3 linked regions of the Idiomarina loihiensis L2TR genome follow. The protein of the gene in region 2 interacts with the protein of the main gene of each other region in a pairwise test. Links are inferred from orthologs where the notes say so. Each region holds a gene or a part of one and is shown on either strand. Other genes may lie near its edges. The genes, in order: groL, aceE and nth.

Evidence for each region.
Region 1: the proteins of aceE (region 2) and groL interact in binary tests that used the Escherichia coli proteins (3 or more experiments, as listed by UniProt). The link is inferred for Idiomarina loihiensis L2TR from one-to-one orthologs.
Region 3: the proteins of aceE (region 2) and nth interact in binary tests that used the Escherichia coli proteins (3 or more experiments, as listed by UniProt). The link is inferred for Idiomarina loihiensis L2TR from one-to-one orthologs.

Annotation. Positions count from the first base shown.
Region 1 is NC_006512.1:2,442,871-2,445,933, reverse strand. The notes cover bases 109-3,012. They hold groL (chaperonin GroEL), read left to right. Parts: upstream 109-689; coding sequence 690-2,336; downstream 2,337-3,012. Other genes in these bases: priC (primosomal replication protein PriC), read right to left, coding at 2,948-3,012; IL_RS11710 (DUF3016 domain-containing protein), read left to right, coding at 2,461-2,967; IL_RS11720 (co-chaperone GroES), read left to right, coding at 342-632; cutA (divalent-cation tolerance protein CutA), read right to left, coding at 109-177. Also shown: more of cutA, read right to left, coding at 1-108; more of priC, read right to left, coding at 3,013-3,063.
Region 2 is NC_006512.1:472,080-475,413, forward strand. What follows is about bases 146-3,320. They hold aceE (pyruvate dehydrogenase (acetyl-transferring), homodimeric type), read left to right. Parts: upstream 146-447; coding sequence 448-3,120; downstream 3,121-3,320. Other genes in these bases: pdhR (pyruvate dehydrogenase complex transcriptional repressor PdhR), read left to right, coding at 146-422; aceF (dihydrolipoyllysine-residue acetyltransferase), read left to right, coding at 3,133-3,320. Also shown: more of pdhR, read left to right, coding at 1-145; more of aceF, read left to right, coding at 3,321-3,334. UniProt on the Escherichia coli protein: Component of the pyruvate dehydrogenase (PDH) complex, that catalyzes the overall conversion of pyruvate to acetyl-CoA and CO(2).
Region 3 is NC_006512.1:1,934,152-1,937,073, forward strand. The notes cover bases 69-2,831. They hold nth (endonuclease III), read left to right. Parts: upstream 69-1,013; coding sequence 1,014-1,649; downstream 1,650-2,831. Other genes in these bases: rsxG (electron transport complex subunit RsxG), read left to right, coding at 69-311; IL_RS09240 (electron transport complex subunit E), read left to right, coding at 308-988; IL_RS09250 (OmpA family protein), read right to left, coding at 1,655-2,551; rnt (ribonuclease T), read left to right, coding at 2,680-2,831. Outside these bases: more of rsxG, read left to right, coding at 1-68; more of rnt, read left to right, coding at 2,832-2,922. UniProt on the Escherichia coli protein: DNA repair enzyme that has both DNA N-glycosylase activity and AP-lyase activity. The DNA N-glycosylase activity releases various damaged pyrimidines from DNA by cleaving the N-glycosidic bond, leaving an AP (apurinic/apyrimidinic) site.

The sequences.
Region 1 (3,063 bases), 2.0 Mb from region 2 along the record:
CAGTAAAAGCCACTCCTGGTCTTCATGCAATTCGCCCTGCCAGGAGTAAATAGAGGTCATATTAGGCACTATGTTGACGCAGGCCACTAGCTTTTTTTCGAGTAGAGAACGCGCCAGCTGTTTAGCCGAGTCAGAACTGTCTGTGGTGCATAAAATTAATTGTGGTTGCTGAGTCATAGAACCTCCCTATAGCGCCTGTCAGTTTTGCAAATTAGCATAAAAATTTTTGAGCTTCCCCCTTGATAACAAAAATTCCTCCCCCATTTAATGTGCACACACATTTTTATCCGCCCCTTAGGGGTATTAACCACTAACAACAATAGGTTGAGGAGTTATCAACAATGAAACTTCGTCCTTTACACGATCGAGTCATTATTAAGCGCACCGAAGTCGAAGCGAAATCGGCTGGCGGCATTGTTCTGACTGGTTCTGCGGCAGAAAAATCTACTCGCGGTGAAATCGTAGCAGTAGGCAAAGGCCGCATTCTGGATAACGGTGAGGTACGTGCACTAGACGTAAAAGCTGGTGACAAAGTGCTGTTCAATGAAGGCTACGGTGTTAAAACCGAGAAAATTGACGGTGAAGAGTACTTAATCATGAGCGAAAGCGACATTCTGGCTGTTGAAGAATAAGACGTCAGAAACGCTTACTAGCACAACCGACTAAACGAATTTAAGAGGAAAGCAAAAATGGCAGCTAAAGAAGTCAAATTTGGTAACACAGCACGTCAAAAAATGCTGAAAGGCGTTAACATTCTTGCTGATTCAGTAAAAGTGACGCTGGGTCCAAAAGGTCGCAACGTTGTATTAGATAAGTCTTACGGTTCTCCTGTTATCACCAAAGACGGTGTGTCTGTTGCGAAAGAAATCGAGCTGGAAGATAAGTTCGAGAACATGGGCGCGCAGATGGTTAAAGAAGTGGCGTCTAAAGCAAATGACGAAGCGGGTGACGGTACAACAACCGCAACCGTTCTGGCTCAAGCCATTGTTAACGAAGGCTTGAAGTCAGTAGCCGCAGGCATGAACCCGATGGATCTTAAGCGCGGTATCGACAAAGCGGTTATCGCTGCAGTTGAAGAGCTGAAGAAAATTTCTCAGCCTTGTGCCGACAGCAAAGCCATTGCTCAGGTAGCGACTATTTCTGCAAACGCTGATCACACTATTGGCGAAATCATTGCTCAGGCAATGGACAAAGTAGGCCAGGAAGGTGTTATCACCGTTGAAGAAGGTCAGGCACTGACTGACGAGCTGGACGTTGTTGAAGGTATGCAGTTCGACCGTGGTTACTTGTCTCCTTACTTCATTAACAACCAGGAAAGTGGTTCGGTTGAATTAGACAATCCGTTCATTCTTCTGATTGATAAGAAAATCTCTAATATCCGCGAGTTACTGCCGGTATTAGAAGGTGTTTCTAAAGCCGGTAAACCTCTGCTGATTATTGCTGAAGACGTTGAAGGCGAAGCGCTGGCAACTCTGGTTGTGAACAATATGCGTGGCATCGTTAAAGTTGCTGCGGTTAAAGCACCAGGCTTTGGCGACCGTCGTAAAGCTATGCTGCAGGACATTGCTGTTCTGACTGGCGGTACTGTGGTTTCTGAAGAAATTGGTATGGAGCTGGAAAAAACGCAGCTGGAAGACTTAGGTACTGCGAAGCGCGTTGTGATTACTAAAGACAACACCACTGTTGTTGACGGTAATGGCGACGATACCGCTATCGACGGTCGTGTTAACCAAATCAAGCAGCAGATGGAAGACACTACGTCTGACTATGACCGTGAAAAACTGCAAGAGCGTCTGGCTAAGTTAGCTGGCGGTGTTGCGGTGATTAAAGTCGGCGCTGCTACTGAAATGGAAATGAAAGAGAAAAAAGCGCGCGTTGAAGATGCGTTGCATGCAACTCGTGCAGCTGTTGAAGAAGGCGTGGTACCTGGTGGTGGTGTTGCTTTGGTTCGCGCTGCGAGCAAACTGGCAGAACTGCGTGGTGACAACGAAGAACAGAACGTTGGTATCCGTTTAGCCCTGCGTGCGATGGAAGCGCCGTTGCGTCAAATCGCAATGAACGCTGGCGCCGAAGGTTCTGTGGTTGCTAACAACGTACGTGCTGGCGAAGGTAACTATGGTTACAATGCCGGTAACGACACTTACGGCGATATGCTGGAAATGGGTATTCTGGATCCAACCAAAGTAACCCGTTCGGCACTTCAGTTCGCGGCATCTGTTGGCGCACTGATGATCACCACCGAAGCAATGATTGCTGACATCCCACAAGATGACAACGCAGGCGGCATGCCTGGCGGCGACATGGGTGGAATGGGCGGTATGGGCGGCATGATGTAAGCCTCCCAACGCACTTTTGAAAAGGGGAGCCTTGATGGCTCCCCTTTTTTTATGGAATTTTTTTCATTATTTGTGTTCTAACCTAGAGATGACACCCTTGGCGATTGTATGGGAGGAAGATAGCATGCGTGTTCAAGGTATAGTGGGAGCGGCGTTATTAGCCTGTAGCTTTACAGCATATGCTGGTACGGCTGAAGTTTCCTGGAAAGATGTTGATAGTTACACAGATATTCGACCGGCCGATGGCTTACGTGATCGGTACCAGAAAAAGGTGATGGATAAGCTGACTGAGCATTTTCAGGAGTTGGCGGCAAAGCTTCCTGAAGATCAGAAGCTGGAAATTACCGTAACAGACGTTGATTTAACCGGCCGGGTTGAACCGACATTTGGACGCTCGAGTTCAAATTACGTGCGCATTGTTCGGGAAATTGACTTCCCTAGAATGGAATTTGATTATCGTTTAATGAGTAACTCAGGAGAAGCTGTAAAGGAAGGCCAGGCTCACGTAAAAAATATGGGGTTTAATTACGACAGCCTGGCATCAAGGATGAGACGGGATGACTTATATTTTGAAAAGCAGATGCTGACTCAGTGGTTCGAAGAAACCTTTGTTAACCAGCCTGACGAATAGCTTTAAGACGAGCGAGAGTTTCAGTCATCAACTGTAATTGTTGTACCAGTAACTGCAACTGCTGCTCGTTTTCTTTGTCCTGCTGCCATTTTTCAA
Region 2 (3,334 bases):
GCATCTCGTCCTTTTATGCAGCATTACGAGGCACCGAGGCCGATCTGGATCGGATTTCTGAGAGTATAAAAGACTTAGAGAATAGCCGGGCTAACAGCATCGATGATCAGGTCAATGCAATAGTGGAATTCTATCACCGTATTGCAGAGGCCTCGCACAACGTTATTTTGTTGCATGTCATTCACGGCATGCAGGAATTACTGGCCGAAAATATTAGGCAGAACCTGGAAATACTGGCGGGTCGTGACGACTTGCTGGGAAAACTGAATCAACACCGTCAGCAGCTGGTTAGTGCCATTGTTGCCGGTAAACCGGAGCAAGCGCGGGATGCGTGTCATCAACATTTAGCCTATATTGAACAGACATTGTTAAACTTAGGCAAAGAACAGTCACGCATTCAACGTTCGCTACGACGTTCCTGAATTGATAAAAAGGTAAGGAATAGCTATGAGTGAAGAATTAAACAAAGATGTCGACCAGCAGGAAACTCAAGAGTGGTTAGACGCTCTTGAGGGGGTGCTTGAGGCTGAAGGCCCGGAAAGAGCGCACTATCTGTTAGAGCAACTGGTCGACAAAGCTCGTCGCAATGGCGCTTATTTACCGTATAAGCCAACCACGGCATATCTGAATACCATTCCTGCCAGTCAGGAACCCACTATGCCGGGTAACCAGACGCTGGAATCGCGCATTCGTTCAGCCATTCGCTGGAATGCCGCCATGATGGTGTTGCGTGCATCGCAAAAAGGCGAAGAGTTAGGTGGCCACCTTGCCAGTTTTGCTTCTTCGGCGATGTTATACGATGTTGGCTTTAACCATTTCTTCCGTGCGCCAAATGAAGACGATGGTGGTGACTTCCTGTTTATTCAGGGCCATGTGTCACCCGGTATTTATGGTCGTGCTTTCATTGAAGGACGCTTGACCGAAGAGCAATTGAATAACTTTCGTCAGGAAGTCGACGGTAAAGGCTTACCTTCTTATCCGCACCCGAACTTAATGCCGGACTTTTGGCAGTTCCCGACGGTCTCTATGGGCTTAGGCCCAATTCAGGCTATCTATTTAGCCCGCTTCCTTAAGTACCTGACTGACCGTGGCATTAAAGACTGTTCAAAACAACGTGTTTACTGCTTCTTAGGTGACGGTGAAACCGATGAGCCAGAAAGCTTAGGTGCTATTGGTCTGGCTGCTCGCGAGGAGCTGGACAATCTGACTTTCGTTATTAACTGTAACCTGCAGCGCTTAGACGGGCCGGTACGTGGTAACGGTAAAATCATTCAGGAACTGGAGGGTAACTTCCATGGCGCCGGCTGGGAAGTGATTAAAGTTATCTGGGGGCGCTACTGGGATCCGCTGTTGTACCGCGACACCGAAGGTAAATTGCAGCAGTTAATGGAAGAAACCGTTGACGGTGATTACCAGAACTTTAAAGCCAAAGGTGGCAAGTTCACCCGTGAAAACTTTTTTGGTAAGTACCCTGAAACCGAAGAAATGGTCGCCAACTTGTCTGACGAAGACATCTGGCGCTTAAACCGTGGCGGGCATGACCCGGTAAAAGTCTACTCGGCGTACCATAAAGCCGCTAATACCAAAGGTCGGCCACAGGTTATTTTAGCGAAAACCGTAAAAGGTTATGGCATGGGTGCTGCGGGCGAAGGTAAAAACATTGCCCACCAGGTTAAGAAAATGGATTTAGACGCGGTTAAGCACATGCGTGACCGTTTCAATATCCCGTTTGAAGACAAAGAGCTGGAAGACCTGCCTTACTACAAGTTTGACGACGACAGCGATGAAATGAAGTATTTGAACGAGCGTCGCGAGAAGCTCGGTGGTTATATGCCAGTGCGTCGTCCGGAAAGCGATGTTGAGCTTGAGCTGCCCGCACTGAAAGCTTTTGATGCGGTTCTGAAAGGTTCAGGGGATCGTGAAATTTCCTCAACTATGGCCTTTGTTCGTGTACTGACAGCGCTGCTGAAAGACAAGAAAATTGGTAAACGTATTGTGCCAATTATTCCGGATGAAGCTCGTACCTTTGGTATGGAAGGCTTGTTCCGTCAGGTGGGTATTTATTCGCACCATGGCCAGAAATACACGCCGCAGGATAAAGACCAGGTTGCCTATTATCGTGAAGATAAAAAAGGCCAGGTGATTCAGGAAGGCATCAACGAACTCGGTGCTATGGCGTCCTGGATTGCAGCGGGTACCAGTTACTCGTTAAATAACGAGCCGATGATTCCGTTCTACATTTACTACTCAATGTTCGGTTTCCAGCGAGTCGGTGACTTAGTCTGGGCCGCAGGTGACAGTCAGACCCGCGGCTTCCTGGTCGGAGGTACTGCCGGTCGCACAACGCTTAACGGTGAAGGTCTGCAGCACCAGGACGGACACAGCATGGTTCACTTTGGCACGGTGCCAAACTGCATTAGCTATGATCCGACATACGGTTATGAAATTGCAGTTATCGTGCACGATGGCCTGAAACGCATGTTTGGCGACCAGGAGAATGTTTTCTATTACCTCACTGTAATGAATGAAAACTACCATCAACCAGAAATGCCGGAAGGTGTCGAAGAAGGCATCATCAAAGGTATTTACGAACTGGATAAAGTGAAGGCCAAGAACAAAGCTAAAGGCGATGTTCAGTTGTTAGGCAGTGGTACTATTTTGCAGCAAGTGCGTGAAGCAGCGACAATCTTGTCTGAAGAGTACGACGTGAACTCAACAGTTTACAGCGTAACTTCATTCAATGAGCTGGCGCGCGATGGTCTGGATACTGACCGTTGGAACATGCTGAACCCTGAGAAGAAAGAAAAAGAAGCCTACATTACGCAAGTGATGAAAAAGGCGAAAGGACCGGCAGTAGCAGCAACAGACTACATCAAGCTGTACGCTGATCAGGTTCGCGCCTGGGTACCAACCTCTTACCGGGTATTAGGTACCGACGGCTTTGGACGCTCGGACAGCCGCGCTAACTTGCGTAAGCACTTTGAAGTGAACCCGCACTATATTGTGGTTGCAGCACTGAAAGAACTGGCAGACCAAGGTGATATCGATAAGAAAGTGGTAGCTAAAGCTATCAAAGACTACGATATCGACACTGACAAGCTGAACCCGCGTTTAGCATAAGGAGGTACTGAGATGGCCGATCAAATCGAACTCAAAGTCCCCGACGTGGGCGGCGAAGAAGTAGAAGTCATTGAAATTTTGGTCAGTGAAGGCGATACCGTTGAGCAGGAAGACGGTATCGTTACTGTCGAAAGCGACAAAGCTTCCATGGATATCCCGGCATCTTCAGGCGGTAAAATTACCGAGCTGAAAGTAAAAGTTGGCGATACCATTA
Region 3 (2,922 bases), 1.5 Mb from region 2 along the record:
CCATTAAACCCGGCGGGGAAGTCCTGGGCGTGAGAACTCTGCGCCATCAGGAAACCCCCGGTTTAGGCGACAAAATTGAAGTTGAAAAAAGCGACTGGATAAAAAGCTTTGCTGAGAAGCAAGTTCGCGGCGCAGACGATGACCGCTGGGCGGTGCAACGCGACGGCGGCATGTTTGATCAGTTTACCGGCGCCACCATTACGCCTCGCGCCGTGGTTTCGGCAGTAAAACGTGCGACTTTAGAACTTCAGCAACAAGCTGACGTTCTATTTAATGCCGACTTACCTCACTGTCAGGAGGTTCAGGAATGAATGAATACAAACACTTAACCAAGCAAGGCTTATGGGACAATAACCCAGCATTAGTTCAGCTATTAGGCTTATGCCCTTTATTAGCAGTTACCGCTTCGGTGACCAATGCGCTGGGTCTTGGGCTGGCCACCTTGTTTGTTCTGGTTGGCTCTAACATTACCGTGTCTCTGGTACGCGAATTTGTGCCATCGGAAATTCGTATTCCGGTCTTTGTTATGGTTATCGCCACTTTTGTCACCATTATTCAGTTGTTGATGAATGCGTATGTCTTTCAGCTTTACCAGTCACTGGGTATTTTCATTCCGCTCATTGTGACCAACTGTGCCATTATTGGCCGCGCCGAAGCTTACGCTTCGAAAAACCCATGGCAACGGGCCGCCTTCGATGGGTTGGCAATGGGCGCAGGCTTTGCCTTAGTACTGGTTGTGCTGGGCGCAATGCGCGAAATTATCGGTAACGGCACGCTGTTTAATGGCGCAGAACTCTTGTTAGGTGACTGGGCTGCACAATTGCGAATTGAGCTATTCACGGTGAATTACCCATTATTGCTGGCGATACTGCCACCCGGAGCCTTTATTGGTATGGGTTTTATTATTGCGTTGAAAAATAAAATTGATGCAGTACGCAGCGCCCGCGCTGAAAAGAAAACCGTTACCCGTGCACGGGTTACTGCCTGAAAAATATAACAACAAATGACTTATTATGAATAAAACCAAGCGTTACGAAATTTTAAGCCGACTACGGGACAACAACCCCAACCCAACCACAGAACTGGAATATGACTCACCTTTTCAGTTACTGATTGCGGTCTTGTTATCCGCTCAGGCTACCGACGTTGGTGTTAATAAAGCCACTCGTAAGCTCTTTCCCGCAGCACCTACCGCAGAAACAATGCTAGCTCTGGGTGTGGATGGCATAAAAGAATACATAAAAACCATCGGCCTGTTTAATTCCAAAGCCGAAAACGCTTACAAAACCTGCAAAATTCTGGTTCAAGAATATGGCGGCGAAGTACCGGAAGACAGAGCTGCACTGGAAGCCCTGCCTGGTGTTGGTCGTAAAACCGCAAACGTGGTGTTAAATACCGCCTTCGGCTGGCCGACTATTGCCGTAGACACGCACATATTCCGCGTGTCTAACCGCACCAAACTGGCACCGGGAAAAAACGTCAAAGAAGTAGAAGAAAAACTGATAAAAGTGGTACCGGCTGAGTTTAAGGTCGATGTGCACCACTGGTTAATTTTGCACGGCCGTTACACCTGCATAGCCCGCAAGCCACGTTGTGGTTCCTGCGTTATTGAAGACTTGTGCGAGTTTAAAGAAAAAACCAGCGATTGAGCTTATTACAGCTCAATCGACGACGGTTTTGTCAGTTGCACAATAACGCGGCGGTTAATCTGACGGTTTATCTCATTGTCATTGGATTTAACCGGACGATCTTCACCGTGAGCAACGGTTTTAATCCGCTCGGCGTCTATACCACGCTCAACAAAAAACTGCTGAATTTCTTTCGCGCGCTGTTCGGTTAATTCCTGGTTCGGCCCACGCGCACCAAGCGAGTCAGTATAGGCATCCACCAGAACCAGTTCCAGCTCATTATCCACCTGAAGATAATCGCTAATCTGTTTAAGCTTTCGCTGCGAGGACAAAGTCAGCTTTTCGCTGTCGGCTTCATGGTTAAGCACCGTGTACGCAATATCATCAAAGCTGAAAGGCAATAACGCATTTACGCAGCTCATAAAGTCATCATAAGTACGACGAAAATTCACCGACGACAAAGACACTGCCACCTGATCACGGTTGTTGTACCAGTCATCATAGAAAAACGTGGGATACCGCCCTTTCTCCAGCTCGCTTAACAAAGTCCATGCCAGTTGTTTTTGCAGCTCACCATCAAACTGCTTATACAGTTGCATATTACCAATGCGGTAACTGGACTCACCGGGCTGCCAGCGCGGCGGCACCGACTCAATAGCAGACACACCATAGCTGTCCGGTAACTTCTGCATCTCCATTTTCATGCGCAAATTGAGCTCTTTGCTGGCTTCACTTTGAAACCGCACCTTACCGTAACGAGGAATTTCATGTTCCATCTCACAGGCTAAGCGGTTCTTTTCACTGATCTGCCAGGCGGAGTTATCCAGGTTTGCACTGTAGTGCCTGACTGAGTTTGCTTGTGCCTGCCCGCTTAATAGCAGCAGCGAGGCTGAAACAGCAGTCAACATCGGCCAATTTTTCATAAGCGCCCCTGATTTATTTCTGATACGTCTGTTATCGGCAAGCATTGCGGTTGCTTTAGTATTTCTGCAAGCAGAACTCCGTTATCTTTGGCATAATGGCGTTATGTTTTATTCACTACGGAAATTCTATGTCAGACAGCTCTAACTCGCTTATGAAACAACGTTTTCGCGGCTACATGCCGGTAGTCGTCGATGTCGAAACAGCGGGGTTTAACGCAAAAACCGATGCGTTACTGGAAATAGCTGCAGTCTTGCTGGATTTCGATGACGACGGAATACTCAAGCCGGTCGACTCGGTTCATTACCACGTAAAACCTTTCGAAGGTGCCAACATTGAACAGGCAGCTATCGACTTTAACGGCATTGATCCG